Regions from separate parts of the Mixta calida genome, predicted to be linked through region 2. Evidence: predicted binding sites of a transcription regulator. Region 2 holds the regulator's gene; each other region holds the start of a gene.

Region 1 (7,232 bases), 640 kb from region 2:
ATATCGAAATCATCGAACCAGGATTCAACCGGGCCGCCGAGCGACTTTTCAATCTGCTCTTTCGCGCGAGCGCCGTCGAAAGGCGCGACGCGATCCTGCAAGATCGCCAGCTGATCGGCAATTTGCGGCGGAAAGAGATCGCGACGGGTGGACATCATCTGCCCGAACTTGATCCATACCGGCCCCAGCTCTTCCAGCGCCATGCGCAACCGCACGCCCAGCTCCAGATCTTTATGGCGGTTAGGCAGCCAGAAAACGCCGCGCCGCCAGAGGCGGATCGGCAGGGTAATGCGCAGGCGCGGGATCAGCTCATCCAGACCGTAGCTGAGGAAAACTTTGATGATGAAATAGAGGCGGCGAATTTCTCCGGGCGTCATTTCGCCTCCAGCTTTTGCAGACGTTGTTCAAATTGACGGGCCTGGCGCTCCAGCGCCTCGACCTCATCACCATACCAGGCCATCTCCAGCGGACCGGGCGCGACGCGCCACTCTTCGGTCAGGGTTTCCGTCAGGTAGCGCTGTTTGCGCTGGACATCGCCGCGCACCAGCTGAAAGCCGCGTCGGACGACATTGCTGAGGCTCTGCGCGAGAATGTCGCCGGTCCAGGGCGCGAGGTATTCGGCCGGATCGAGCTCCGCCATATCCACCAGCGCGGAGAACTGCTGAACCACCTGCAGATCGCCCTCGACCTCCAGCTCGCCGCTGCGGATCATTCCGGTCAGCTGCTGACGGTCGCGCAGTTTCGGCAGCAGCGACAGACGCGTTTTCACCGTACAGTCGCAGCGATCCTGCCAGTCACCCAGCACATCTACCTGTTGTTCGCTGAACACCAGCGTAATCGGCTGCGCCAGCTCCTCTAGCCGCAGCTGCAACACGCGGCCATTCAGACGCTGTCGGGCCGCTTTCAGGCCTCGGTCGCGATAAAGAACTCGATTCAGTGCGGTCTCCAGACCGGCGGTTAACAGCGGGGTTAACGTCATTCGCTTTCCTGCTTAAAACTTGAACCCGCGGTGCAGAGCGACAATTCCGCCCGTCAGGTTGTGGTACGAGGTGTTTTCGAAACCGGCATCCATCATCATCGATTTCAGGGTTTCCTGATCGGGATGCATACGGATCGATTCCGCCAGATAACGGTAGCTTTCGGCGTCTTTCGCCACCAGCTCGCCGATACGCGGCAGCACATGGAATGAATAAGCGTCGTACACTTTGCTCAGAGGTTCCAGTACCGGTTTAGAAAACTCCAGCACCAGAAGACGTCCGCCCGGCTTGAGAACACGAAACATGGAGGCCAGCGCCTTCTCTTTTTCCGTGACGTTGCGCAGGCCGAAAGAGATAGTGATACAGTCGAAATAGTTGTCCGGGAAAGGCAGAGCTTCGGCGTTCGCCTGCACATAGCTGACGTTGCCGATCACGCCGCTGTTGCGTAACTTTTCGCGGCCCATTTGCAACATAGAGCTGTTGATGTCTGCCAGCACCACCTGCCCGGTTTCGCCCACCAGACGCGAAAATTTCGCCGTCAGGTCGCCGGTGCCGCCAGCCAGATCCAACACGCGCTGACCACGACGCACGCCGCTGCAGTCGATGGTAAAACGTTTCCAGATACGATGGATTCCCATCGACATCAAATCGTTCATCAGGTCATATTTCGCGGCAACGGAGTGAAAGACGCCCGCTACCATGTCCGCCTTTTCGTCTTTTGCTACGGTGCGAAAGCCGAAGTGTGTCGTTTCCCTGGATTCATCTGCCATGTGCTTCACCTGCTCCACAATCAAATATCTTTGCAGTGTAACAGAGTCCCCGTAGTCAGGCACGTCAGCCTGGCGTTATTCATTGATGCGCCGAATGCTGTCATGCCAGGTTGCGGCGCCCTGCTCCGACGCGTTTTCCGCCGCGTCAGTGTCCTCGTCATCGTCATCCGGCAGCGCGCTTTCCGGCATCGCCTGCTCTACCAGCCGGGGATTGATGCCGCGCTTTATTTCCACGCCTAAATGACGAAAGCTTTCACTTTGGGCGATCAAGTTGCCGCGCCCTTCCGACAGCTTTTTCATCGCCTGCCGGTAACTCTCCTGCGCCCTGTCGAGATTCTGTCCCATGCTGGTCATATCATCGACAAACAGCCGCATCTTGTCATACAGCCGCGCGGCGCGATCGGCGATGCGCTGGGCGTTGCGGCTCTGGTGTTCATAACGCCAGAGATTATTGATGGTGCGCAGCGCCACCAGCAGCGTGGTGGGGCTGACCAGCATAATATTGTGCTTCAGCGCCTCGCTGATCAGCTCCGGCTGACGATCGATCGCCAGCAGAAACGCCGGCTCGACAGGGATAAACATCAGCACATAATCCAGCGATCGTAAACCGGGCAATTGTTGATAATCTTTACGGCTCAGCAGGCGGATATGGCCGCGAATGGCGGCGATATGCTCGTCAATTGCCTGGTCGCGCGTGACCTTATCTTCCGCGTTGAAGTAGCGTTCATAGGCTACCAGCGTCATCTTCGCATCAACGACCACGTCCTTGCCCTGCGGCAGACGCACAATCACATCCGGCTGCATGCGGCTTTGCGCGTCGACCTGAATATTTACCTGGGTTTCGTACTCATGCCCCTCACGCAGGCCGGACGCCTCCAGTACGCGGGTCAGCACCACCTCGCCCCAGTTGCCCTGGGTTTTATTGTCGCCTTTCAGCGCGCGGGTAAGGTTAATGGCTTCCTGCGCCATCTGCGCATTGAGCTGTTGCAGGTTGCGGATCTCATGCGCCAGCGTATGGCGCTCGCGTGCCTCCTGGCCAAAGCTCTCCTGCACCTGACGTCGGAAGCCATCGAGCTGCTCGCGCAGCGGCGCGATCAGGCCGTTCAAACTCTGCCGGTTCTGTTCATCGACACGACGGCCGCTCTGTTCAAAGATGCGATTGGCGAGGTTTTCAAACTGGGCGCTGAGACGCTGCTCGCTGTTGGTCAGCAGGCGCTGCTTCTCTTCGGCGGCAAGGCGGGTTTCTTCAAGACGGATAGTGACTTCGCGCAGCTCCGCTTCCTGAGCGCTGTTAACCTCCAGCTGATTGCGCAGTTCACGGCTCAACTGCTCGCATTCATTGCGCCAGTAGTCGAAGTGCTGGAGTTTTTCCTGGGCGGCGGTCAGCGAGCCATGCAGCTGACGCAGCTCTTTTTCGCGCTGTTGCAGCTGCTGCTGTTCCATCTGACACTGCTGTCGCAGCTGCGCTTCCTGCTGCTGCGCCTGAGCCAGCGCCTGTTCCAGCAGCCGTCGCTCTGTCTCCTGCGCGGCCTGCTGTTGCAGCGCGCGAAAATGCGCGAACAGCCAGCCGGCCAGCCCGCCGGCCAACGCAAAACTGACGCCGACGATCAGTTGATTATCCACCGCACCTTCTCCTTCCCGCTGCAAACAGAGCAAAGGTAGAGGCGCGCTGTATGAATGTCCACACAAAAAAATGGGCCGACGCGAAGCCAGCCCTGAGCGGTTACGCCAGCAGGCGGCGCGCCGCGTCGACCACGATGGCGATCGCGTTGCTTTCGGTCTGTTTCATGGTCGCGGCGTCCGGGATCTCTTTCTGCGTGCGGTTCACGATCACGCCTGCCACCATACCGGCGCGCAGTCCCTGACTGGCGCACATAGTCAGCAGCGTGGCGGACTCCATTTCATAGTTCAGCACGCCCATCTGCTGCCACTCTTTCATCGAGCCCTGGAAACGGCTGACGACGCGGCCTGAATAAGTATCGTAACGCTCTTGCCCCGGATAAAAGGTGTCGGAAGAAGCGGTCACGCCAATATGTGGTTCGGCACCGGCGGCTTTCGCCGCGTCCACCAGCGCGGTAGTGCAGGCGAAATCGGCGACGGCGGGAAACTCCATCGGCGCGAAATGCAGGCTGGCGCCGTCGAGACGGACCGCTGCGGTAGTCACCAGCACATCGCCAACCTTAATATCAGGCTGAATGGCGCCAGTGGTGCCGACGCGCAAAAAGGTGCGAATGCCCAGCTGCGCCAGTTCTTCCACCGCGATAGAGGTAGAGGGCCCGCCGATGCCGGTGGAGCAGACGATTACCGCTTTGCCGTCCAGCTCGGCGCGCCAGCTGGTGAATTCACGGTGCGAGGCGAGAGGCTGCGCATTATCCATCAGCGCGGCAATCTTTTTTACGCGCTCAGGATCGCCCGGCACGATAGCCAGCGTGGCGCCCTGCAGGTCCGCTTTGGTAAGTCCTAAATGAAACACATCTGACTGGGCCATATTTCCTCCTGAGAAAAATCAGTTAATCGCGCTACTTTACGGGATGCCCTGCGAAAAATATGTGAGATAAATCAACAGCAAAAATGAAAGTTACATTTTCATGAAAAAACAGTGTGACAAGAATCACATTAAAACGTTATGTATCACCTGTTTGCCACAACTTGCTGTGTGTCTTTATTCAGCAGAATGTTAAAGAGATGTGAGATATGCAGACCGGAGACCCTTGCTGATTTTGGCTATAGTTACCGGATTGCGCTACCAGCAGCACGGAGAGAACAATGAAAACCGAAGACAATCTGGCTCAGAAAGAGCGTAATCGCGGGTTCGCTCCTGCGGCGGCGCCCACGGCTTCCACGACCATCATCACCGATAACGACGCCATTCAGGGCGGCGATACCACCATTAACACCCAGGGCGAAAATATGCCCGCCTGGTTCGCGCGCCCGAAAGAAGCAAATGGCCCGCTGCCGGTTGTGCTGGTGGTACAGGAAATTTTTGGCGTTCACGAACATATCCGCGACATTTGTCGCCGCCTTGCCGCAGAAGGCTACCTGGCCGTGGCGCCGGAACTCTATTTCCGTCAGGGCGATCCCAGTGAATACAGCGATATCAAACAGCTGTTTGAGGAACTGGTCAGTAAAGTACCTGATGCACAGGTGCTGGCGGATCTCGATCACGTCGCCAACTGGGCGGCGCGACACGGCGGCGATATGCGCAATATGGCGATTACCGGCTTCTGCTGGGGTGGCCGCATCGTCTGGCTTTACGCAGCGCACAATCCTCAGCTGAAAGCGGGCGTCGCCTGGTATGGGCGTCTGGTCGGCGAAAAGACGATGAAGCAGTCGAAACACCCGGTTGATATCGCCGTCGATCTGAATGCGCCGGTGTTGGGTCTGTATGGCGCGAAAGATGAAGGCATCCCGCTGGAGAGCATCGAAACCATGCGCCAGGCGCTGAACGCGGCCAACGCCACGGCGGAGATCATTGTCTATCCCGAAGCGGGGCACGCCTTTAACGCCGATTACCGTCCCAGCTATCACGAAGCGTCGGCAAAAGATGGTTGGCAACGGATGCTGGCGTGGTTCCATCAGTATGGCGTGAAGCCGAATCGCTAATAAAAAGGGGCGCACAGCGCCCCTTCTCACCACAACAAAACATCCGTAGAAAAATTTATGCGTTTTCCTCACGCAGCTTGCGCGCCGCCTGCACCATGTTGGCCAGCGCCAGGCGGGTTTCAGTCCAGCCGCGCGTTTTCAGGCCGCAGTCCGGGTTGACCCACAGACGCTCAACCGGAATACGCTTCGCCGCTTTACGCAGCAGCGCCTCGATCCACTCGACGTCAGGCACGTTCGGCGAGTGAATGTCATACACGCCTGGGCCGATTTCGTTCGGATAATCGAACTCTTCAAACGACTCCAGCAGCTCCATATCAGAGCGTGAGGTTTCGATGGTAATCACATCGGCGTCCAGCGCGGCAATAGAATCCATGATGTCATTGAACTCGCAATAACACATATGGGTATGGATCTGCGTATCGTCCTGCGCCACGGCGGCGTTAAGACGGAAAGCGTCCACCGCCCAGTTGAGATAGGCCGCCCAGTCAGATTTGCGCAGCGGCAACCCTTCGCGCAGCGCCGGTTCGTCAATCTGAATAATACCGATGCCCGCCTGCTCCAGATCCGCCACCTCATCGCGCAGCGCCAGCGCGATCTGTTTGGCGATGGTTTCACGCGACACGTCCTCACGCGGGAACGACCAGCAAAGAATCGTCACCGGGCCGGTCAGCATACCTTTTACCGGTTTGTCGGTCAGCGATTGGGCATACTTCGCCCACTCAACGGTAATCGGCTCAGGACGGCTGACGTCGCCGATAATCACCGGCGGCTTCACGCAGCGCGAACCGTAGCTCTGCACCCAGCCGTTCTGGGTAAAGACAAAGCCGTCGAGATGCTCGCCAAAATACTCCACCATGTCGTTGCGCTCAGCTTCGCCATGCACCAGCACATCCAGCCCCAGACGCTCCTGTTCGACGATCGCTTGTTTGATATGCTCCGCAATGCCGGTGCGATAATGATTGCTGTCCAGACGACCCTGTTTGAAATCGAGGCGCAGGCCACGGATCTCCGTCGTTTGTGGGAAAGAGCCGATGGTGGTGGTTGGCCAGGCGGGCAGGTTAAAGCGTTGACGCTGCGCTTTGGCGCGTTCGGCGTAGCTGCTTTGACGCTCGCTGTCCTGCGCGCTGATGGCTGCCAGACGCTGCGCCACTGCGGCGTTATGCACGCGTGTCGAACTGCGGCGGGCGCGGATGGGCGCGCTCCAGGCTTCCAGCGAGGCGGCGTCGTTGTTATTCAGCGCCTTGCTCAGCAGCGCCAGCTCGCCACACTTCTGTAGGGCGAACGAGAACCAGCTTTTTACTTCGTCATCCAGACGGGTTTCTGTGTTGAGATCGATCGGGCTGTGCAGCAACGAGCAGGAGGAGCCGATCCAGAGCTGCTGACGCTGCGCCGCCAGCGGCTGCAAACGCGTAAACCAGCTGCTCAGGTCGGCGCGCCAGACGTTGCGGCCATTGATCACGCCCAGAGAAAGCAGCCAGGAAGACGGTAACTGCGCGTTCAGCGTCGCGGCGTCATCCTTGCCGTGAACCAAATCGACATGCAGGCCCTGCACCGGCAGTTCACGAATGGTTGCAATATTCTGACCGATGCTGTCGAAGTAGGTCGTCAGCAGCAGCTTGCTGTGGCCCTGCAACGCCTGATAAGCGGGCTTAAAGGCCTCCAGCCACGCCTGCGGCAGCTCCAGCACCAGCGCAGGCTCATCAATCTGCACCCATTCGATATCGCGCTTCGCCAGTTCCGCCAGCACCTGCTGGTAAACCGGCAAAATATCATTCAGCAGGCTCAGACGATCGAACTGTTCGCCCTTCACCTTGCCCAGCCACAGGTAGGTCACCGGGCCAAGCAGCACCGGCTTCACTTTGTGGCCCAGCGCCAGCGCTTC
Region 2 (7,232 bases):
AATTGGCGCCAGCGGTGGTCAGTAACATATTATTCGGGCCTGGTGTAATCGCGGCGACCCAAAGAAAGCCCAACATCGATAAAAACAGACTCAGTTCCATGTAGCGGATATCCCTCATCCTGTAAAATTGCTAACCTGTCGAAGCTATCAGCGAGCCCGGTATCCTACAAGCCTTAGATGATGAAATTAAATCACGTACGTGAGTATTCCTTTATCCCAATGAAAGGGCTGCATAATCCCCATTTGCAGACGGTGTTGCCACGCTTGTTTCGCCGTCGCATTCACCTCAAGCCGCACTGGCAGCGTCTCGATCTGCCGGACGGGGATTTCCTCGATCTCGCCTGGAGCGAAGATCCATCGCAGGCGCGCCATAAGCCGCGCGTGGTGCTGTTTCACGGTCTGGAAGGCAACTTCAACAGCCCTTATGCGCACGGTCTGCTGCAGGCGTGGCGTCAGCGCGGCTGGCTGGGGGTAGTGATGCATTTTCGCGGCTGTAGCGGCGTGCCGAACCGCATGGGCCGCATCTACCACTCCGGCGAAACCGGCGACGCCAGCTACTTTTTACAGTGGCTGCGCGACACGTTCGGCGACGCGCCGACGGCGGCGGTCGGCGTCTCGCTGGGCGGCAATATGCTCGCCTGTCTGATGGGCGAACAGGGCGACGTCTGCCTGCTGGATGCGGGCGTGGTGGTCTCCGCGCCGCTGATGCTGGAGCCATGCAGCGCCAGGCTGGAGCAGGGTTTCTCCCGCGTCTACCAGCGCTACCTGCTGGGCCAGCTCAAGCTTAACGCGCGTCGCAAACTGCAGGCCTGGCCCGGCACGCTGCCGATAGACCTGCCGCAGCTGAACGCGCTAAAACGGCTGCGCGATTTTGATGACGCCATCACCGCGCGCGCCCACGGGTTTATCGACGCCGTTGATTACTACCGCCGCGCCAGCGCTATGCCGCTGTTGCCCAACGTGCGTAAACCGCTGCTCATTATTCATGCGAAAGACGATCCCTTTATGACTGACGAGGTGATCCCCGATCTGACGCAGTTACCTGCTAACATTGAATATCAACTGACAGAACATGGCGGCCACGTTGGTTTTGTCGCCGGTACGCTGCGCCATCCGCAAATGTGGCTGGAACAGCGCATTCCCCAATGGCTTTCACCTTATCTGGATAACTAAGCTGTGATGATTCCCTGGCAAGATCTGGCGCCGGAAACGCTGGATAATCTGATTGAAGCCTTCGTGCTGCGCGAAGGCACCGACTATGGCGAGCAGGAGCGTTCGCTGGCGGAGAAGGTAGAAGATGTTCGTCGCCAGATAAAAAGCGGCGAAGCGGTGCTGGTCTGGTCGGAACTGCATGAAACGGTGAACATTATGCCGCGCGGACAGTTCCGCGGCTAAGCATCGGCATCTCAGCGCTGTGCGCCGCATCACACTATTCGCTTTCTGCGCCGCGCGTGCGGTGATGACACTTCCGGGCTAAACGTGATAACAATGCTCATTGCCCGATTTAACCCAGAGAGTGTCTATGTCAGCCAGACATCCGATTATTGCGGTGACCGGCTCCAGCGGAGCGGGAACCACCACTACCAGCCTTGCCTTTCGCAAAATTTTTCAGCAGCTGAACCTGCACGCCGCGGAGCTGGAAGGCGACAGCTTTCACCGCTATACGCGGCCGGAAATGGATATGGCGATCCGTAAAGCGCGCGACTCAGGACGTCATATCAGCTACTTCGGCCCGGAAGCGAACGATTTCGGCCTGCTGGAGCAGACCTTCGTCGAATATGGCGAAAGCGGCCGCGGCCAGTCGCGTAAATATCTGCATACCTACGATGAAGCGGTGCCGTGGAACCAGGTGCCCGGTACCTTTACCCCCTGGCAGCCGCTGCCGGAGCCGACGGACATTCTGTTTTATGAGGGGCTGCACGGCGGCGTCGTGACCCAGCAGCACAACGTGGCGGAAAAGGTCGATCTGCTGGTCGGCGTCGTGCCGATCGTCAACCTCGAATGGATTCAGAAACTGGTGCGCGACACCAGCGAGCGTGGCCATTCGCGCGAGGCGGTGATGGATTCGGTGGTGCGTTCGATGGAGGATTACATCAACTACATCACACCGCAGTTCTCGCGCACCCATATCAACTTCCAGCGCGTACCGACGGTGGACACCTCTAATCCGTTTGCCGCGCGCGCCATTCCTTCGCTGGATGAAAGTTTTGTCGTGATTCATTTCCGCGGGCTGGAGGATATCGACTTCCCCTATCTGCTGGCGATGTTGCAAGGCTCGTTTATTTCGCACATCAATACGCTGGTGGTGCCGGGCGGCAAAATGGGGCTGGCGATGGAGCTGATTATGCTGCCGCTGGTGAAACGGCTGATCGAAGGGAAAGAGATCGTTTAACTGACCCTGTCAGGGCGTTTCGATTCGCTCATAGCTGTGGGTAATGGCGACGCTTTTGCCCAGCATCATCGCTACGGTGCAATACTTTTCGGCGGAGAGTGTGACAGCGCGCGCTACCGCCTTATCGCTCAGGCCGCTGCCGCTGACGATAAAATGCAGGTTGATATGGGTAAAAACGCGCGGCTCCTCCTCGGCGCGCTCCGAAGTCAATCTGACCTCGCAGTCGCTTACCGCGTGACGCCCCTTTTGCAAAATAGAGACAACATCGACGGCGCTGCAACCGCCGGCCGCCAGCAAAATCATCTCCATTGGACTTGGCGATTTATCGCCGGAATTGCCATCCATCAGAATCTGATGGCCAGAGGCGGACTCGCCCATAAAGGTCAGCCCTTCTACCCATTTTACGCGTGCCTGCATATTCACCGTTCTCCGGATAATTCAGCTCATTGCCAGCCTACGCTTTCAATGACTAAACGGCAATTGTCCGATTCACCTCAAGCTGAAGCGAGACAACAGGAGACAGTAAGATAAAGCTGTGCTACAAACAAAGCTGTAATATTTTCGTTCTAAGAAACGAATACGGGACTCTTTCACGCCTGGGCGCGCCAAATTTTCCCGAATAAATTTCCAGCAGGAAACGCCAGAAGATTTTAACGCCTGACAGGGAAAACTGCCCCCTGTATTTAGGGCACGATTACAACAGAGGATAACAGCGAATGGTTCTCGGCAAACCGCAAACAGACCCTACTCTCGAATGGTTCCTGTCACATTGCCATATTCATAAGTATCCATCGAAAAGCACATTGATTCACCAGGGTGAAAAGGCCGAAACGCTCTATTACATCGTAAAAGGTGCGGTCGCGGTGCTGATTAAGGATGAAGAAGGCAAAGAGATGATCCTCTCCTACCTCAACCAGGGTGATTTCATTGGCGAGCTTGGCCTGTTCGAAGAAGGCCAGGAGCGCAGCGCATGGGTGCGGGCGAAAACCGCCTGTGAAGTGGCTGAAATTTCTTATAAGAAGTTCCGTCAGTTGATTCAGGTGAACCCTGATATTCTGATGCGTCTCTCCGCTCAGATGGCACGTCGCCTGCAGGTTACGTCAGAGAAAGTGGGCAATTTAGCTTTCCTGGACGTTACGGGCCGCATCGCGCAGACGCTGCTCAACCTGGCAAAACAGCCTGACGCCATGACCCACCCCGACGGGATGCAGATCAAAATCACCCGTCAGGAAATCGGCCAGATCGTTGGCTGTTCGCGTGAAACGGTCGGTCGTATTTTGAAAATGCTGGAAGATCAAAACCTGATCTCCGCTCACGGTAAAACGATTGTCGTCTACGGCACACGTTAAGCTTATTTAAACGCACGGCGTGATGCCCCCGCATCACGCCGTGTTTATTTTTGTGATGTGGCGATGTGGCGATGTGGCGGAGAATTATCTACCATCCTGAAGTGAACTACGCACTGCGTCAGACGCTGGTGCTCTGTTTACCGGTGGCCGTCGGCTGGCTGCTGGGGGATTTGCAAAAAGGATTGCTGTTTTCGCTGGTGCCCGCCTGCTGCAACATCGCCGGTCTGGATACGCCGCATAAACGCTTCTTTAAGCGGCTGATCGTCGGCGGTTCGCTGTTCGCGCTCAGCAGCCTTCTCGTTCAGTGGCTCTCGCTGCAACAGGTGCCGCTGCCCGCCACGCTGTTCGTCATGGCGCTGCTGCTGGGAGTCACCGGTGAAATCGGCCCGCTGCACGCGCGTCTTTTGCCCGCCTCGCTGATCGCCGCGATTTTTACCCTCGGACTGGTAGGACGTATGCCCCTTTGGGCGCCGCCGCTGCTCTATATCGGCGGCACCTTCTGGTACGGCCTGTTCAACTGGTTCTGGTTCCGCCTGTGGAAAGAACAGCCGCTGCGTGAAAGCCTCAGCCTCCTTTATCGCGAGCTGGCCGACTACTGCGAAGCGAAATATACCCTGCTGACCCAGCTTTCCGACCCTGAAAAGGCGCTGCCGCCGCTGCTGGCGCGCCAGCAAAAAGCGGTCGATCTGATCAATACCTGTTATCAGCAGATGCATATGCTGGCGGCCAACCGCGACCATAGCCACCAGCGCCTGACGCGCGCCTTTCAGGTAGCGCTCGATTTGCAGGAGCATATCGCCGTCAGCCTGCATCAGCCGGAAGAGGTGCAGAAGCTGGTGGAGCGAAGCCATGCGGAAGCGGTAATCCGCTGGAATGCGCAGACCATCGCCGCGCGCCTGCGCGAGCTGGGGGACGACATGCTCTATCATCGCCTGCCGTCACGTTTCAGCATGGAAAAGCCGCTGCTGGGGCTGGAAAAAATCGCCCGGCAACATCCAGAAAATCCGGTCGGCCATTTCTGCTACTACCACTTCAGCCGTATTGCGCGCGTGTTGCGCACGCAGCGCCCGCTTTATCGTCGCGATTTAATGGCGGATCGCCAACGTCGACTGCCGCTGCTGGCGGCGCTGCGCAGCTATCTGTCGCTAAAATCAGCCGCGCTGCGCACCGCGGCGCGCTTTGCGGTGATGCTGGTGTTCGGCAGCGCCTTAGCGCTCGCCTTTAACGTGCCGAAACCGTGGTGGATTTTAATGACTATCATGTTCGTCAGTCAGAACGGCTACAGCGCCACGCGCGTGCGCATCCAGCACCGCGCCGCCGGTACGCTGGCCGGGCTGGCCATCGCCGCCGCCACCCTGCGCTTTTCGGTGCCGGAATCGGTCGTACTGCTGGTGATGTTGGCGATTACCCTAATCAGCTACCTGTTTATTCGCAAATATTACGGCTGGGCGACCATCGGCTTTACCGTCACCGCCGTTTACTCGTTGCAGCTGCTGGCGTTAAACGGCGCGCAGTTCCTGCTGCCGCGCCTGATGGATACGCTGATGGGCTGCTGCATCGCCTTCGGCGGCATGATCTGGCTGTGGCCGCAGTGGCAAAGCGGCCTGCTGCGCCAGAATGCTCACGATGCGCTGGAGGCCGATCAAGAGGCGCTGCGTATGCTGTTAGGCAACGAGCCGTCACCGCAGAAGCTCGCCTGGCAACGGGTCGCCGTCAATCAGGCGCACAATGCGCTGTTCAACTCGTTGAATCAGGCTATGCAGGAACCGGCGTTTAATACCCGCTACCTGAACGATATGAAACTTTGGGTGACCCACAGTCAGTTTATCGTCGAGCATATCAACGCCATGACCATTCTGGCGCGGGAACACACCATGCTGCCGCCGGATCTGGCGCAGCGCTATCTGCAATCCTGTGAGATTGCGCTCCAGCGCTGCCAGCAACGGCTGGAGTATGACGGACCGGGCCAGGAGAGCAATATTCTGGAAAGTCAGGGCGGCGAGCCGGAAGGCGCGGTGACGATTATGGAACGTCACGTGAAACGCATCCTTGAACACCTTTCAGTGATGCACACCATCTCCTCTCTCGCCTGGAGCCAGCGGCCGCGCCACGGCAAATGGCTGGCGCGTCGCCTGCGTAAAGGGTAAAAAAAGCGCCTCCGCAGAGGCGCTTACCTAACGTATAAGCTTCAGGGCGCGACCTTTAATCGACATGCGCAGACAAGGCGTTCTGCCGGGACGCAGGCTTTACGCCGGGCGCTTCCTTAACAAGGCCATTCAAGCGGCATTCAGCGCCTTTTCCGCCGCACGGGCGAAGCGCGCCATGCCATCGCCGATATCCGCCAGCGGGATCACCAGCGACGGGGCGAAGCGAATAACCTCGGTGCCTGCGGTCAACACCATTACGCCTTCTTCCGCCGCCGCATGCAGAATATCGCGCGCCTTGCCTTTATGCTGCGGCTTCAGCTGCGCGCCGATCAGCAGCCCTTTGCCGCGAATCTCGCTAAACAGATCCAGCTTCGCGTTGATCGCTTCCAGCGCCTCGATAAAGCGCTGACGACGTGCGGTTACGCCCTCCAGCACCTGTGGCGTGTTAATAATATCCAGCGCCGCTTCCGCCACTGCGCAGGCAAGCGGGTTGCCGCCGTAGGTGGTGCCATGAACGCCCGGCGCCATCGCCGAGGCGATTTTATCGGTGGTCAGCATGGCGCTGACCGGGAAGCCGCCGCCCAGCGCCTTCGCTGTAGTGAGGATGTCGGGCTGTATGCCGTAGTGCTGATAGGCGAACAGCTTGCCGCTGCGTCCCATGCCGCTCTGTACCTCATCCAACACCAGCAGCGCCTGATGCTCGTCGCACAGCTGACGCAGCCCCTGCATAAAGGCTGCGGTCGCGGGCGTTACGCCGCCTTCGCCCTGAATCGGCTCCACTACGATGGCGCAGGTATGATCGTCAATCACCGCCTTCACCGCCTCAAGATCGTTAAAGGGAACGTGAACGATATCGGCGGGTTTTGGACCAAAGCCGTCGGAATATTTAGGCTGGCCGCCGACGGAAACGGTAAACAGCGTGCGGCCATGGAAGGCATTATGGAAAGCGATAATCTTACTTTTGTAGGGGCTGTGGCGCGTCGCCGCATAGTAGCGCGCCAGCTTGAAGGCGGCCTCGTTCGCTTCGGCGCCGGAGTTAGCAAAGAATACACGTTCGGCGAAGGTAGCGGCGATCAGCTTGCTGGCAAGTCGCAGCGCTGGCTCGTTGGTAAACACGTTGCTGGTATGCCACAGCGTTTCACCCTGCGTTTTCAGCGCCTCTACCAGCGCAGGATGACAGTGACCCAGCGCGGTCACCGCGATGCCGCCGGAAAAATCGATATACTCTTTCCCCTGCTGATCCCATACTCGGCTGCCCTTTCCTTTCACCGGCACAAACTGCGCTGGTGCATAAACAGGCAAAATCACTTTATCAAACGTATCCCGCGTTACCGCCATTTTTTC
Region 3 (7,232 bases), 1.1 Mb from region 2:
ATAGGCCGAGAAAGGATGGTGGAGGAGAAGTCGGCGACCACGATTTTATCGCCGAAATCAGGCTGCTCGTCGATAGCCAGGCCGTCGATGGTCTCATTAGGGCAAAAATGGACGTAGGCGGCATCATCGCTGAGCGTCCATTCGCGCATCGGCAACAGGGCGCGTTTGCCGTCCTTCTGCACTTTCACGTCAATCACGTTCGGCGCGCAATATTTTTTCGCTTCCTGAATAGCGCTGTGCGCCCAGTATCCGCCATCGATATAGTCTGCCGTTTTCGCCGCGCCCAACAGATTCATCGGCACCGCTGCAAACTGCGCGCGCGCGCCGCCATGACAGAATAAAACTTTATAGTTATCGGGAATTTTCAGCAGATCGCGTAAATCTTTTTCTGCTTCCTCCGCAACCTGAATAAACTCCTTGCTACGATGGCTGATCTCCATCACTGAGGTGCCGAGTCCATTCCAATTGCAAAGCTCTTGCTCTGCACGACGAAGCACTTCTACCGGCAACATTGCCGGACCGGAGCTGAAATTATAAACCTGCGTCATTTCCCGTCACCACTGTCAGATCTGTTGATTATGAATAGGCTATCGGTTTTATCACTGCCATCAGCCTGCTGCAAACATTTCTCTGGGCGAGATCACATTTTGCTCTACCCTGTCGCAACAGCTTGTACGGTGAAAGCAAAGCGGTACGATATTTTGTGAGGTTTCACGCATCGGGGAATCATTGAAACAGAAAGAAAGCGAGAGTTTTGGCAGCATAGGGGCCAGGAAATCTTAGTCCTTCAATAGCGTCCTGAAGGGAAAATCCGTATCATTGCGCGCTTTACGCTCAACCAACCTATAGTAGGCAACATGACTCAAACCTTTATTCCAGGCAAAGATGCCGCTCTGGAAGATTCCATCGCTCGCTTTCAGCAAAAATTACAGGATCTGGGCTTTAATATTGAAGAAGCGTCCTGGCTGAACCCGGTGCCTAACGTCTGGTCGGTGCATATTCGCGACCGCGATTGCCCGCTTTGTTTTACTAACGGTAAAGGCGCCAGCAAGAAAGCTGCGTTAGCCTCTGCGTTGGGCGAATATTTTGAACGTCTCTCGACCAACTATTTTTTTGCGGACTTCTGGTTGGGCGAGTCGATTGCCAACGGCGATTTTGTCCACTATCCCAATGAAAAATGGTTTCCGTTGCCGGAGAATGACACTCTGCCAGAAGGCATTCTCGACCCTGGTCTGCGCGCGTTTTACGACCCGGAAAACGAGCTGAGCGCCAGCGGACTTATCGATCTGCAGTCCGGCAATGCGGCGCGCGGCATTTGCGCGCTGCCCTTTACGCGTCAGTCTGACCAACAGACCGTTTATATTCCGATGAATATTATCGGCAACCTGTACGTCTCTAACGGCATGTCCGCAGGCAATACCCCGAATGAAGCGCGCGTGCAGGGGCTTTCAGAAGTTTTCGAGCGCTACGTAAAAAATCGCATCATCGCTGAAGCTATCAGCCTGCCTGCGATTCCGCAGGACGTTCTGGCGCGTTATCCAGGCGTGGTGGAAGCCATTGTGCGCCTTGAAGCGGAAGGTTTCCCGATTTTCGCTTTTGACGCTTCGCTGGGCGGGAAATACCCTGTGATTTGCGTGGTTCTGTTTAACCCGGCAAACGGCACCTGTTTCGCTTCGTTTGGCGCGCATCCTGATTTCGGCGTGGCGCTGGAGCGCACCGTTACTGAGCTGCTGCAGGGCCGCGGCCTAAAAGATTTAGACGTCTTCACGCCGCCGACCTTTGACGATGAAGAAGTTGCCGAACATGCCAACCTGGAAACGCACTTCATTGACTCCAGCGGCGCCATTTCATGGGATCTGTTTAAAGAACAGGCGGATTATCCGTTTGTCGACTGGCGCTTCGATGGCAGCACAGAAGAAGAGTTCGCGACGCTGATGGACATCTTCAAGGCGGAAGGCAAAGAGGTTTATATCGCGGATTACGAGCATCTGGATGTCTACGCCTGCCGTATTATCGTGCCCGGCATGTCCGATATCTATCCGGCGGAAGATCTGCTGCTGGCGAATAACAATATGGGAGCCGATCTGCGCGAAACGCTGTTGGCGCTGCCAGACAGCCAGTGGGATAAAGAGGATTATCTGGCCCTGATTGAGCAGCTGGATGAAGAAGGCCACGATGACTTTACGCGCGTGCGCGAACTGCTGGGCCTGGCGACCGGTAAAGATAATGGTTGGTACACTTTGCGCATCGGCGAGCTGAAAGCGATGCTGGCTCTGGCGGGCGGCGATCTGGATCAGGCGCTGATCTGGACCGAATGGACGATGGAATTCAACAGCTCGGTCTTTACCACCGAGCGTGCGAATTACTATCGCTGCCTGCAGACGCTATTGCTGCTGACGCAGGAGGAGGAACGTGATCCGCAGCAATACTACTCTGCGTTTGTACGCATGTACGGCGCTGACGCGGTTGAAGCGGCCTCGGCAGCGTTAAGCGGCGAAGCGCCTTTCTACGGCTTGCAGCCGGTTGATAATGAATTACAGGCCTTCCCTGCGCATCAGGCTCTGCTGGCCGCTTATGAAAAGCTTCAGCGCGCTAAACGTAATTACTGGAAATAAGTAAAAACGTTATTAAATTCTTTAAGCCAGCTATTTTATGTTAGCTGGCTTACTTATTTGAACAGCAATCCTATTAACAATAATTACATTATTGCTTATTTTAATTTACATATTCTGCTTTTCTTCTTTTCTAAAGTTGTGCATTAAATGCTTTATTCAATTTTTACTATATAAATTAAAATATATTTTATCTAATTTAATCAATAAATTACATCAAAAACCCCTGTTTTTTATAGCCCTTAAAGCTTTAAGCCGCTCGCCCAATATGATCTATATCAATTTTCGCTAAATACTCCTTTGTTAGTATCTCTACGACAATTTTTTATGGGAGTACGTTAGTGTGAATACTGACAATCCTTTCAATCTATTATTGCCACCAGCCATGGCAAAAGTTGCCGAAGAGGCGGGTGTTTATAAAGCCACAAAACATCCATTAACCACATTTTTCCTGGCGATAAACGCTGGCGTATTTATCTCTATTGCTTTCGTTTTTTATATTACAGCAACCACCGGCACAGCGGATGTCCCCTATGGTTTAGCCAAACTGGTGGGCGGCCTCTGCTTCTCTTTAGGTCTGATTCTGGTGGTCGTCTGTGGCGCAGATCTGTTTACCTCAACCGTTCTGATCGTTGTCGCCAAAGCCAGTGGCCGCATCAGCTGGGGTCAGCTGGGAAAAAACTGGCTAAACGTTTATATCGGCAACCTGTTCGGCGCCCTGTTTTTTGTCGCGCTCATCTGGTTTTCCGGTGAATATCTTGCGGCTAATGGCGCATGGGGCATGAATGTCCTGCAAACCGCCGACCACAAAATGCATCACTCTTTTCTTGAGGCCGTTTGCCTGGGCACGCTGGCTAATTTAATGGTCTGTCTGGCTATCTGGATGAGCTACTCCGGCCGCAGCCTGACGGACAAAATGTTCGCCATGGTTTTACCGGTCTCGATGTTTGTCGCCTGCGGCTTTGAACACAGCATCGCCAATATGTTCATGATTCCGATGGGCATCGTCATACGCGACTTCGCTTCGCCTGAATTCTGGCAGGCAACCGGCGCAACGGCTGCTCAGTTTCCAAACCTGACGCTGAGCCACTTTATTATCGATAACCTGATTCCCGTTACTATCGGCAATATCATCGGCGGCGGTGTGCTGGTGGGATTAACGTACTGGGTTATTTATCTACGCGGCCATACCGCTCACTAGCCGCGCAACGCAATCTATTCGCGCCGGCTGGCCACGCGTTCGGCTGGCGCAAAAAAAGAACTTTTATCAGAAGGTAGGTATATCATGACCGAGCTCAATGAAAAACTGGCTGCTGCCTGGGAAGGTTTTAGCGCAGGCGAATGGCAGAAATCAGTTAACGTTCGCGATTTCATTCAGAAAAACTACACGCCTTATGAAGGTGACGAATCCTTCCTGGCTGGCGCTACCGACGCAACCACACAGCTGTGGAATAAAGTGTTGGAAGGTATCAAAATCGAAAACCGCACCCATGCGCCGGTTGATTTTGATACCGATGTTGCATCTACCATTACCTCTCACGATGCAGGCTACATCGACCAGAACCTGGAAAAAATCGTAGGCCTGCAGACCGATGCGCCGCTGAAACGCGCGCTGATTCCCTTTGGCGGCATCAAAATGGTGGAAGGTTCATGCAAAGCGTATAACCGCGAGCTTGATCCTCAGCTGAAAAAAATCTTCACCGAATACCGTAAAACCCATAACCAGGGCGTATTCGACGTCTATACCCCGGACATTCTGCGCTGCCGTAAATCAGGCGTGCTGACCGGTCTGCCTGATGCCTACGGCCGTGGCCGTATCATTGGCGACTACCGTCGCGTCGCGCTGTACGGCATCGATTATCTGATGCAGGATAAATTCGCTCAGTTCACTTCTTTGCAGAGCGATTTGGAAAATGGCGTTAACCTGGAAGCCACTATCCGTCTGCGTGAAGAGATCGCTGAACAGCATCGCGCGCTGGCGCAGCTGAAAGAGATGGCGGCGAAATATGGCTGCGACATCTCTCGCCCGGCAACCAACGCGCAAGAAGCAGTACAGTGGACCTACTTCGCTTATCTGGCGGCTGTGAAGTCTCAGAACGGCGCAGCGATGTCCTTTGGCCGCGTTTCTACCTTCCTTGATGTTTATATCGAACGCGATATGCAGGCAGGCAAACTGACTGAAGAGGAAGCACAGGAGCTGATCGACCACCTGGTAATGAAGCTGCGCATGGTGCGCTTCCTGCGTACGCCAGAGTATGATGAACTCTTCTCCGGCGACCCGATCTGGGCAACGGAATCCCTGGCAGGTATGGGCGTAGACGGCCGCACGCTGGTGACCAAAACCACCTTCCGCTTCCTGAACACCCTGTACACCATGGGCCCGTCACCGGAACCGAACATGACCATTCTGTGGTCAGAGCAGCTGCCGATTAACTTTAAGAAATATGCAGCGAAAGTCTCTATCGACACGTCATCCGTGCAGTATGAAAACGATGATTTGATGCGTCCGGACTTCGATAACGACGATTACGCTATCGCCTGCTGCGTCAGCCCGATGATCGTCGGTAAACAGATGCAGTTCTTCGGCGCGCGCGCCAACCTCGCCAAAACCCTGCTGTACGCAATCAACGGCGGCGTTGACGAGAAAATGAAAATGCAGGTCGGCCCGAAAGATTCGCCGATCACCGACGACGTGCTGGATTTCGACACCGTTATGGCGCGCCTCGACCACTTTATGGACTGGCTGGCTAAACAGTACGTCACCGCGCTGAACATCATTCACTACATGCACGACAAATACAGCTATGAAGCTGCGTTGATGGCGCTGCATGACCGTGACGTTTACCGCACCATGGCCTGCGGCATTGCCGGTCTGTCTGTTGCGGCAGACTCCCTGTCAGCGATTAAATATGCCAAAGTTAAGCCGGTTCGTGATGAAGATGGCCTGGCTGTGGACTTTGAAATCGAAGGCGAATATCCGCAGTTCGGTAACAACGATCCGCGTGTCGACGACCTTGCCTGCGACCTGGTTGAACGTTTCATGAAGAAAATTCAGAAACTGAACACCTATCGTGACGCCGTGCCGACCCAGTCTGTACTGACCATTACTTCAAACGTGGTTTACGGTAAGAAAACGGGTAACACCCCGGATGGCCGTCGCGCAGGCGCACCTTTCGGTCCGGGCGCAAACCCGATGCATGGCCGCGATCAGAAAGGCGCCGTCGCCTCGCTGACCTCCGTTGCCAAGCTGCCGTTCGCTTACGCGAAAGATGGTATCTCTTACACCTTCTCTATCGTGCCGAACGCGCTGGGTAAAGATGACGACGTGCGTAAAACCAACCTGGCCGGTCTTATGGATGGTTACTTCCACCATGAAGCGGAAACGGCGATTGAAGGCGGTCAGCATTTGAACGTTAACGTCATGAACCGTGAAATGCTGATGGATGCGATGGACCATCCGGAGAAATATCCGCAGCTGACCATTCGCGTTTCAGGTTATGCGGTGCGTTTTAACTCGCTGACCAAAGAGCAGCAGCAGGATGTGATTACGCGTACCTTTACTCAGTCGCTGTAATCCCCGCGCTAATGAAAGGCTCCTGCGGGAGCCTTTTTACCAGCAAGCCTGGTTTGCCAGAGATCTCGACCGAGGTCATCTGGCAAAACAGACTCAACTTAACGCAGCAGCCCGTAAAGACTGCGTCACCTGCCAGGCAGGCTCATTTTGGAGAACTCATCGCAATGTCAACTATCGGCCGTATTCACTCATTTGAATCCTGTGGCACCGTTGATGGTCCCGGTATCCGCTTTATCACCTTCTTTCAGGGCTGCCTGATGCGCTGCCTCTATTGTCATAATCGCGATACCTGGGATACGCATGGAGGCAAGGAAATCACGGTTGAAGAGTTAATGAAGGATGTTCTCTCCTATCGCCACTTTATGAATGCTTCAGGCGGCGGCGTCACCGCGTCCGGCGGTGAGGCTATCTTACAGGCTGCTTTTGTCCGGGACTGGTTCCGGGCGTGCAAGGCGGAAGGCATCCATACCTGTCTGGACACCAACGGCTTTGTACGCCGCTACGATCCGGTCATTGACGAACTGCTGGACGTGACCGATCTGGTAATGCTCGATCTGAAGCAGATTAACGATGATATCCATCAGATTCTGGTAGGCGTTTCTAACCATCGCACCATGGATTTTGCCCGCTATCTCGCGAAGAAAGGCATTCGCACCTGGATACGCTATGTGATTGTGCCGGGCTATACGGATGATGACGATTCCGCGCATCGCCTGGGTGAATTTACCCGTGATATGAAGAACGTTGAGAAAATCGAGCTGCTGCCCTACCATGAGCTGGGCAAACACAAATGGACTGCCATGGGCGAGGAGTACAAGCTGGACGGCGTTAAACCGCCCAAAGCGGATACCATGGATCGCATCAAGCATATCCTGGAAGGTTATGGGCACAAGGTGACCTACTAGCCTGGCGGCCAACAAAAAAGGGCGACTTTAGTCGCCCTTTTTTATATCCGATGCTGAGCAGCTTTATGCCTGCGCCACCGGCGTAACATGATGATCGGCTTTGCGCAGCAGCATCACTAAATAGACCAGCGCCACCGCCGC
Region 4 (7,232 bases), 720 kb from region 2:
AGTGGCGCCTGCTGCTGAACGGCGCGGATAACCAGCAGTTTATCTCGCCGCCCTTCTCCCTCGCAGCCAAAGGTGAGCAAACACTTACTCTTACTGAAACGCAGCAGCAGCCTGGCGGCGAGCGCGCCATGCTGCGCGTGATTACGCAAAATCGTCAGGCGCTTTCTCAACTGAAGGCGCGTCTGCCGGACGGCTCGCAGCTGAAGATGAGTTCGCTGCGCCAGTTCTCAGGCACTCAGCCGCGCTATCAGCTCGGCGAAGGCGATATTCTGACAGATAAGCAAACAGGCGAGGTTTGGTACCCTAACGACGAGACCGGCTTCTGGCAGATGAAGGACGCCAACCAGCAGTGGAGCAGCGAAAAGCTGAGTCCCGGCTATACGGTGGCCGTCGGCTGGAAAAACTTCCTGCGCGTGCTGACCGACCAGGGTATTCAGCAACCGTTTGTCGCGATTTTTATCTGGACGGTAGTATTCGCCGCGCTGACGGTGTTGCTGACCGTGGCGGTCGGCATGGTGCTGGCCTGCCTGATGCAGTGGGAGGCGCTGAAAGGCCGCGCGGTCTATCGGCTGCTGCTGATCCTGCCCTACGCCGTGCCCGCGTTTATCTCGATTCTGATCTTCAAAGGGCTGTTTAACCAAAGCTTCGGCGAAATCAACATCATGCTGGATAGCCTGTTCGGCATTAAGCCCGCCTGGTTCAGCGATCCGGTGATGGCGCGCACCATGCTGGTTATCGTCAATACCTGGCTTGGCTATCCCTACATGATGATTTTGTGCATGGGGCTGTTAAAGGCGATTCCAGACGATCTTTATGAAGCTTCGGCGCTGGACGGCGCGACGCCGCTACAAAATTTCTTCCGCATTACTCTGCCGCTGTTAATTAAGCCGCTAACGCCGCTGATGATCGCCAGCTTCGCGTTTAACTTCAACAACTTCGTGCTGATCCTGCTGTTGACCGACGGCGGACCAGACCGGCTGGGCACCACTACGCCGGCGGGCTATACCGATTTGCTGGTGAGCTATACCTGGCGCATCGCCTTTGAAGGCGGCGGTGGACAAGATTTCGGCCTGGCGGCCGCCATCGCCACGCTGATCTTCCTGCTGGTCGGCGCGCTGGCGCTGTTTAACCTGCGTTTCACCCGCATTAAAACTGAGTAAGGAGCGACCTATGGCGATGGTAAAACCGAAATCACAAAAGCTGCGCCTGGCGCTGACGCATCTGCTGCTGCTCGGCTTCCTGGTGATGATCATGTATCCGCTGCTGATGGTATTCGCTATCTCGCTGCGTCCCGGCAACTATGCGATCGGCAGCCTGCTGCCGGAGCATATCTCCTGGGACCACTGGAAGCTGGCGCTCGGCTTCTCCGTTACTCATGAAAACGGCAGCGTCACCCCGCCGCCGTTCCCGGTGCTGCTGTGGCTGTGGAACTCGGTAAAAGTGGCGGCGATCACCGCCGTTGGGATTGTTGCGCTTTCAACGACCTGTGCCTATGCTTTTGCCCGTATGCGTTTTCGCGGCAAGGCGACGCTGTTGAAAGGAATGCTTATCTTTCAGATGTTTCCAGCTGTGCTCTCGCTGGTGGCGCTTTATGCTCTGTTCGATCGTTTAGGGCAGTACATTCCTTTTATCGGCCTGAATACCCATGCCGGATTGATCTTCGCCTATCTGGGCGGCATCGCGCTGCATGTCTGGACGATTAAAGGCTATTTCGAAACCATTGACGGTTCGCTGGAAGAAGCAGCGGCGCTGGACGGCGCGACGCCATGGCAGGCTTTCCGCCTGATTCTGTTGCCGCTCTCCGTACCGATTCTCGCCGTGGTGTTTATTTTGTCCTTTATCGCTGCCGTAACGGAAGTGCCCGTCGCTTCGCTACTGCTGCGCGACGTCAACAGCTATACGCTGGCGGTAGGGATGCAACAGTATTTGAATCCGCAGAACTATCTGTGGGGCGATTTTGCCGCCGCGGCGGTGCTGTCGGCGCTGCCGATTACGCTGGTGTTCCTGCTGGCGCAGCGCTGGCTGGTCAGCGGGCTGACCGCGGGGAGTGTGAAGGGTTAATTAACGCTTTTGTTGCCATTGTTGCCTTTGTTGTTATTGCCACTGCTAAGTTGTTCCCTGTGTTTATACACAAAGCCTTTCAGGTTGCATCAAGGCGGCGAGTGAATCCCGGTCGCTTACGAAAGTAAGTCACCGGGGTAAGCGAGCTTAGCCAACAAAGAGGCGTCCTGAAGGATAACGTGTATATTTAGGCGGCCATCAGGCCGCCTTTTTTATTCCCGCTTCAGCCGGTTGCTGTTAGCCAGCCATAGCGTCACCACCAGTATCAGAATGGCGGCGGAATAACAGAGCGTGTCGAACGGGTTTTTATGATCGACGACAATCAGACGAATAATCGCCGTAATGCCGATATAGACGAAATAGCGCAGCGGAAAATGGTATCCCGACTGGAAATACTTCACGATCAGCGCAATAAATTCAAAATAGAGAAACCAGATGACGATGCCTTCCACCAGCAAATAAGCCGAGGCCGCCTCGCCGGTATTCAGTAATACGTTCGCCAGATGTATTGTCTCTTTCCCCAGAAAGACGATCAAAATAACCGCCAGAATGAGCAGACCCACGTTCAATACCCATTGCAGAACAGCGGCAATTAACTTTCCACTAATCATTGTTGTGACCTTTTAGCGCTGCCTGCACACAGGCAGGCCGTACGGACATCATGACAGAATGTGACAAAGATCACAGTATAGACGCAATAAAAAAACATCCTGCACAGAAAGCGGCTTGATTTCGTCTCAGAGGAACGTACTAAAAGCGCTAACAAGAAGGTTCCAGCTGGCCTGCCAGATGTAGATTCCCAGACTAACAGGCAGAGCCAAAACCGGTTACTGACGACATCCACAGGATGTTTTTTCAGGCAGGAATAAAAAAGGGCGCCGCATGGGCGCCCGGTCAATAAATCGCAGCCTCTCTTAACGCCAGGCTTTATAACGGTTGATCAGTCCATTGGTGGAGCTGTCGTGGCTGTTGACGTCGCCTGCGCCTTGCAGTTCCGGCAGGATGCGGTTCGCCAGCTGTTTGCCCAGCTCAACGCCCCACTGATCGAAAGTAAAGATGTTGAGAATAATGCCCTGCGTGAAAATCTTGTGCTCATAGAGCGCAATCAGCGCGCCCAGGCTGTATGGCGTGATTTCGCGCAGCAGAATGGAGTTGGTCGGACGGTTACCCTCAAACACCTTGAACGGCACGATATGCTCGACCGATTTCGCGTCTTTACCCGCGTCAGTGAACTCTTTCTCTACCACGTCGCGTGATTTACCAAAGGCCAGCGCCTCGGTCTGCGCGAAGAAGTTTGAAAGCAGTTTTTCGTGGTGATCGCCCAGCGGGTTGTGGGTAATGGCCGGCGCGATAAAATCGCACGGGATCAGCTTAGTGCCCTGATGGATCAGCTGATAGAACGCATGCTGGCCGTTGGTGCCCGGTTCGCCCCAGATGATCGGGCCAGTCTGGTAAGTGACCGGGTTGCCGTCACGATCCACATACTTGCCGTTGGACTCCATATTGCCCTGCTGGAAGTAAGCGGCGAAACGGTGCATATACTGATCGTACGGCAGAATCGCTTCGGTTTCCGCGCCAAAGAAGTTGTTGTACCAGATGCCGATCAACGCCAGCAGCACCGGCAGGTTCTTCTCAGCCGGCGTTTCGGCGAAATGCTTGTCCATCGCGTGCGCGCCGCTCAGCAGCTGCTCGAAGTTGTCAAAGCCGATGGAAAGGATAATAGAGAGACCGATCGCCGACCACAGCGAGTAACGACCACCAACCCAATCCCAGAATTCAAACATATTGGCGGTATCGATGCCGAACTTCGCCACTTCTTTGGCATTGGTGGAAAGCGCGGCGAAGTGCTTCGCAACGTGCTGCTCGTCGCCCGCCGTTTTCAGGAACCAGTCACGCGCGCTGTGGGCGTTGGTCATGGTTTCCTGCGTGGTGAAGGTCTTAGAGGCGACCAGGAACAGCGTGGTTTCCGGGTTCACTTTTTTCAGCGTTTCGGCGATATGGGTACCGTCGACGTTGGAAACAAAGTGCATGTTCAGGTGGTTTTTATACGGACGCAGCGCCTCGGTGACCATGTAAGGACCCAGGTCGGAGCCGCCGATGCCGATATTGACCACGTCGGTGATTGCTTTACCGGTATAGCCTTTCCAGTCGCCGCCGATAATGCGTTCGGAGAAGGATTTCATCTTTTCCAGCACCGCGTTGACTTCCGGCATCACATCTTTGCCGTCCACCAGAATCGGCGTGTTGCTGCGGTTGCGCAGCGCAACGTGCAGCACCGCGCGATCTTCCGTGCGGTTGATTTTCTCGCCGGAGAACATCGACTTGATGGCGCCCGCCAGGTCGGTCTCTTTCGCCAGCGCCTGCAGTTTATCCAGGGTTTCAGAAGTGATACGGTTTTTTGAGAAATCCACCAGCATCTGGTCGTCAAAGGTGGCGGAGAATTTCGCAAAACGATCGCTGTCCTGAGCAAACAGCTCTGCAATGCGCACTTCTTTCATCTGTTCGTAATGCTGCTGCAGGGCCTGCCAGGCAGCGGTTTGCGTCGGATTGATATTTTTCATGGCAACACTCTTATGTTTTAACAACCGTAATTCTGACCGGACGTCATCTTACCTGTTGACCGTGACTCACTTTCCTTTTCCTGCAACAGGTTACGACTATTGTAGGGCGTACTGATTTCCTCACCCTTTGCCCGGGACTCATTATAATTCAGGCTGCGGCGATGATGGCCGCCAGGTATTTCAGTATGACGATTCTTACCGTTGAAAGGAAAAATTTTTATGCCGCTCTCTGCTCCACTCTTACTGGTGATCATCGGCTTCAGTTCACTGATGGCCCAATGGATCGCCTGGTTACTGCGGCTACCGGCAATTTTGCCGCTGTTGGTTTTCGGAATCGTACTGGGTCCGATGACGCACGTTTTGGTTCCCGACGCGCTGTTTGGCGACCTGCTGTTTCCGCTGGTATCGCTCTCAGTGGCGATCATTCTGTTTGAAGGCGCTCTGACGCTGCGCATCGATGAAATTCGCGGCCTCGGCGGCGTGGTGCGCAACCTCGTCACCGTCGGCATGCTGATCACCTTTGTCGTGATTAGCCTCGCCTGCTGGCTGCTGCTGCGCTTCCCGCCGGAGCTGGCGGCGCTGGTCGGCGCGGTCACGGTGGTGACCGGCCCGACGGTAATCGCGCCGTTGATGCGGGTGGTGCGGCCTAACGCGGCGATCAACCAGGTGCTGCGCTGGGAAGGTATCGTCATCGATCCCGTGGGCGCTATTTTTACCCTGCTGGTGTTTGAATTCATTGTGCTGCGTCAGCATGCTGAATCTTTATCGCATCTGTTCTGGACGCTGGGCGTAACGACGGCGGTCGGCCTGGGTCTCGGCGCGCTGGCGGGTTGGCTGCTGGGCGTCGCGCTGAAGCGCGTCTGGCTGCCGGGCTATCTGCAGAACTTCGGCGTGCTGGCAATTGTGCTCACCACCTTCGGCGTCTCCAACGCGCTGGCTGACGAGTCGGGCCTGCTGACGGTAACCGTGATGGGCATCTGGCTGGCTAATATGCGCGACGTCGATCTGCGCGACATCATCGCGTTTAAAGAAGAACTGTCGGCGCTGCTGATCTCCGGCCTGTTTATTATTCTCGCCGCGCGGCTGGATATTCATGCTCTGCTGGCGCTGGGCTGGCCGCTGGTCGCGGTGTTGCTGGCCGTACAGTTTATCGCACGGCCGCTCTGTATCGCTTTCTCCACCTGGGGTTCGACGCTGCGCTGGCGCGATCGCCTGCTGCTGAGCTGGATTGCGCCGCGCGGCATCGTGGCGGCGGCGGTGAGTTCGCTGTTCGCCCTGACGCTGGCGCGCAGCGGCTATCCGCAGGCCGATCGGCTGGTGACCGTGGTCTTCGCCATCATTATCGGCACCGTGGTATTGCAAAGCCTGACCAGCGCGCCGCTGGCTCGCTGGCTGCGGGTACAGCAGCAGCGTCCGCGCGGCGTGCTGATTATCGGCGCTAACAGCGTGGCACGCGCGCTGGCGCTGGCATTGCAGCGGCTCGATATACCGGTGATGCTGACCGACAGCAGCTGGGAGTATTACCGTCAGGCGCGCATGGAGGGCATTCCCGCCTGGTATGGCAACGCCTGGTCTGAACATGCGGAGAACTACCTCGATCTCAGCGATATCGCGCAGGTGTTGGCGCTGTCGCCGAACCGTCATCAAAACGCGCTGGCGGTTTATCATTTCAGCCATATTTTCGGCGCCGACAAGGTGGCGTCGGTGCGGTCCGGCTCATCGCTGCGCGAGCGCCGCGATATAGAAAGTCCACGCTTCCGTCGTCACGAGACGCTGTTCGGCGCCGAGCAAACCTGGGGGCGGCTTAGCGAGATGCTGGCGCAGGGCGCGGTGATCAAAGCCACGCAGCTAACGGAGAACTTCGGCTGGCAGGATTATCTGGCGACCCACCAGGGCGTGGTGCCACTGTTTGCGCTGAAAGAGAACGACAGGCTGGAAATTATGGATGCGCAGCCGCCGACGCTGCCCTGTACGCTGATCGCGCTGGTACAACCTGAGAATTCTTCAAACGCCGGGCATTGACAGCGGGGCAATAACCCGATATTTGTAAACAGTTAGTTGCGCAGCAATGCGCAAGCCAGAAGAGGCGCGTCGCCCAGGCAGTGTGTTCGAGGAGCCGTTATCCGCAGACAACACATCAGGGGGAGCGACGCCGAGGCGGGCGATCCACGGCGGAAAGCTTGTCGACTACAGGGGCTGAATCCTCTGGGTTGTCACCAGGCGCGTGCGGCAGTCGGACGCGCCGCAAGGTGGGGCGCTTCTGGGTGCTCGTAGCTGTTCTTCTCTACGCCTGCTCCCGTTTCTGCTCTTTCCTTGTGCCAAGGCTGATACAATTGAACCTGACACGAGGCATTACCATGTTTCAATCTGATCTGATCGTTGCAAAATTCGGCGGCACCAGCGTCGCTGATTTCTCCGCCATGAACCGCAGCGCCGACGTGGTGCTGGCCAACGCAAACGTGCGTCTGGTGGTGCTTTCCGCCTCGGCAGGCGTGACCAACCTGCTGGTTGCATTGGCGGAAGGCCAGGAGCCTTCGCAGCGACTCAATTCTCTGGATGAAATTCGCCGTATTCAGTACGCCATTATCGATCGGCTCCAGCAGCCCGCCG

The links. The regulator CRP, encoded in region 2, controls carbon source genes, mostly activating them, when cyclic AMP is high. The targets are predictions, from matches to a motif close to ATGTGANNNNNNTCACAT.
Region 1: udp (uridine phosphorylase) is a predicted target of CRP. The motif match lies at 4,347-4,364, and genes of this name have one in related genera.
Region 3: focA (formate transporter FocA) is a predicted target of CRP. The motif match lies at 2,879-2,896, and genes of this name have one in related genera.
Region 4: psiE (phosphate-starvation-inducible protein PsiE) is a predicted target of CRP. The motif match lies at 2,731-2,748, and genes of this name have one in related genera.

What each region holds. Positions count from the first base shown of each region.
Region 1 is NZ_CP026378.1:4,112,604-4,119,835, forward strand. It holds gene ubiB (ubiquinone biosynthesis regulatory protein kinase UbiB) at 1-377, opposite strand, end outside; gene ubiJ (ubiquinone biosynthesis protein UbiJ) at 374-979, opposite strand; gene ubiE (bifunctional demethylmenaquinone methyltransferase/2-methoxy-6-polyprenyl-1,4-benzoquinol methylase UbiE) at 992-1,747, opposite strand; gene rmuC (DNA recombination protein RmuC) at 1,823-3,370, opposite strand; gene udp (uridine phosphorylase) at 3,471-4,235, opposite strand; gene C2E16_RS19555 (dienelactone hydrolase family protein) at 4,514-5,350, shown strand; gene metE (5-methyltetrahydropteroyltriglutamate--homocysteine S-methyltransferase) at 5,406-7,232, opposite strand, start outside.
Region 2 is NZ_CP026378.1:445,493-452,724, reverse strand. It holds gene C2E16_RS02005 (LysE family translocator) at 1-100, opposite strand, end outside; gene C2E16_RS02000 (hydrolase) at 181-1,173, shown strand; gene C2E16_RS01995 (YheU family protein) at 1,177-1,395, shown strand; gene C2E16_RS01990 (phosphoribulokinase) at 1,523-2,392, shown strand; gene C2E16_RS01985 (OsmC family protein) at 2,402-2,809, opposite strand; gene crp (cAMP-activated global transcriptional regulator CRP) at 3,109-3,741, shown strand; gene C2E16_RS01975 (YccS/YhfK family putative transporter) at 3,813-5,888, shown strand; gene argD (bifunctional acetylornithine/succinyldiaminopimelate transaminase) at 6,018-7,232, opposite strand, start outside.
Region 3 is NZ_CP026378.1:1,590,422-1,597,653, reverse strand. It holds gene serC (3-phosphoserine/phosphohydroxythreonine transaminase) at 1-548, opposite strand, end outside; gene ycaO (30S ribosomal protein S12 methylthiotransferase accessory factor YcaO) at 858-2,615, shown strand; gene focA (formate transporter FocA) at 2,956-3,813, shown strand; gene pflB (formate C-acetyltransferase) at 3,898-6,186, shown strand; gene pflA (pyruvate formate lyase 1-activating protein) at 6,351-7,091, shown strand; gene C2E16_RS07505 (MFS transporter) at 7,155-7,232, opposite strand, start outside.
Region 4 is NZ_CP026378.1:4,036,116-4,043,347, forward strand. It holds gene malF (maltose ABC transporter permease MalF) at 1-1,160, shown strand, start outside; gene malG (maltose ABC transporter permease MalG) at 1,171-2,061, shown strand; gene psiE (phosphate-starvation-inducible protein PsiE) at 2,274-2,672, opposite strand; gene pgi (glucose-6-phosphate isomerase) at 2,976-4,622, opposite strand; gene C2E16_RS19225 (cation:proton antiporter) at 4,842-6,644, shown strand; lysine riboswitch at 6,696-6,890, shown strand; gene lysC (lysine-sensitive aspartokinase 3) at 6,980-7,232, shown strand, end outside.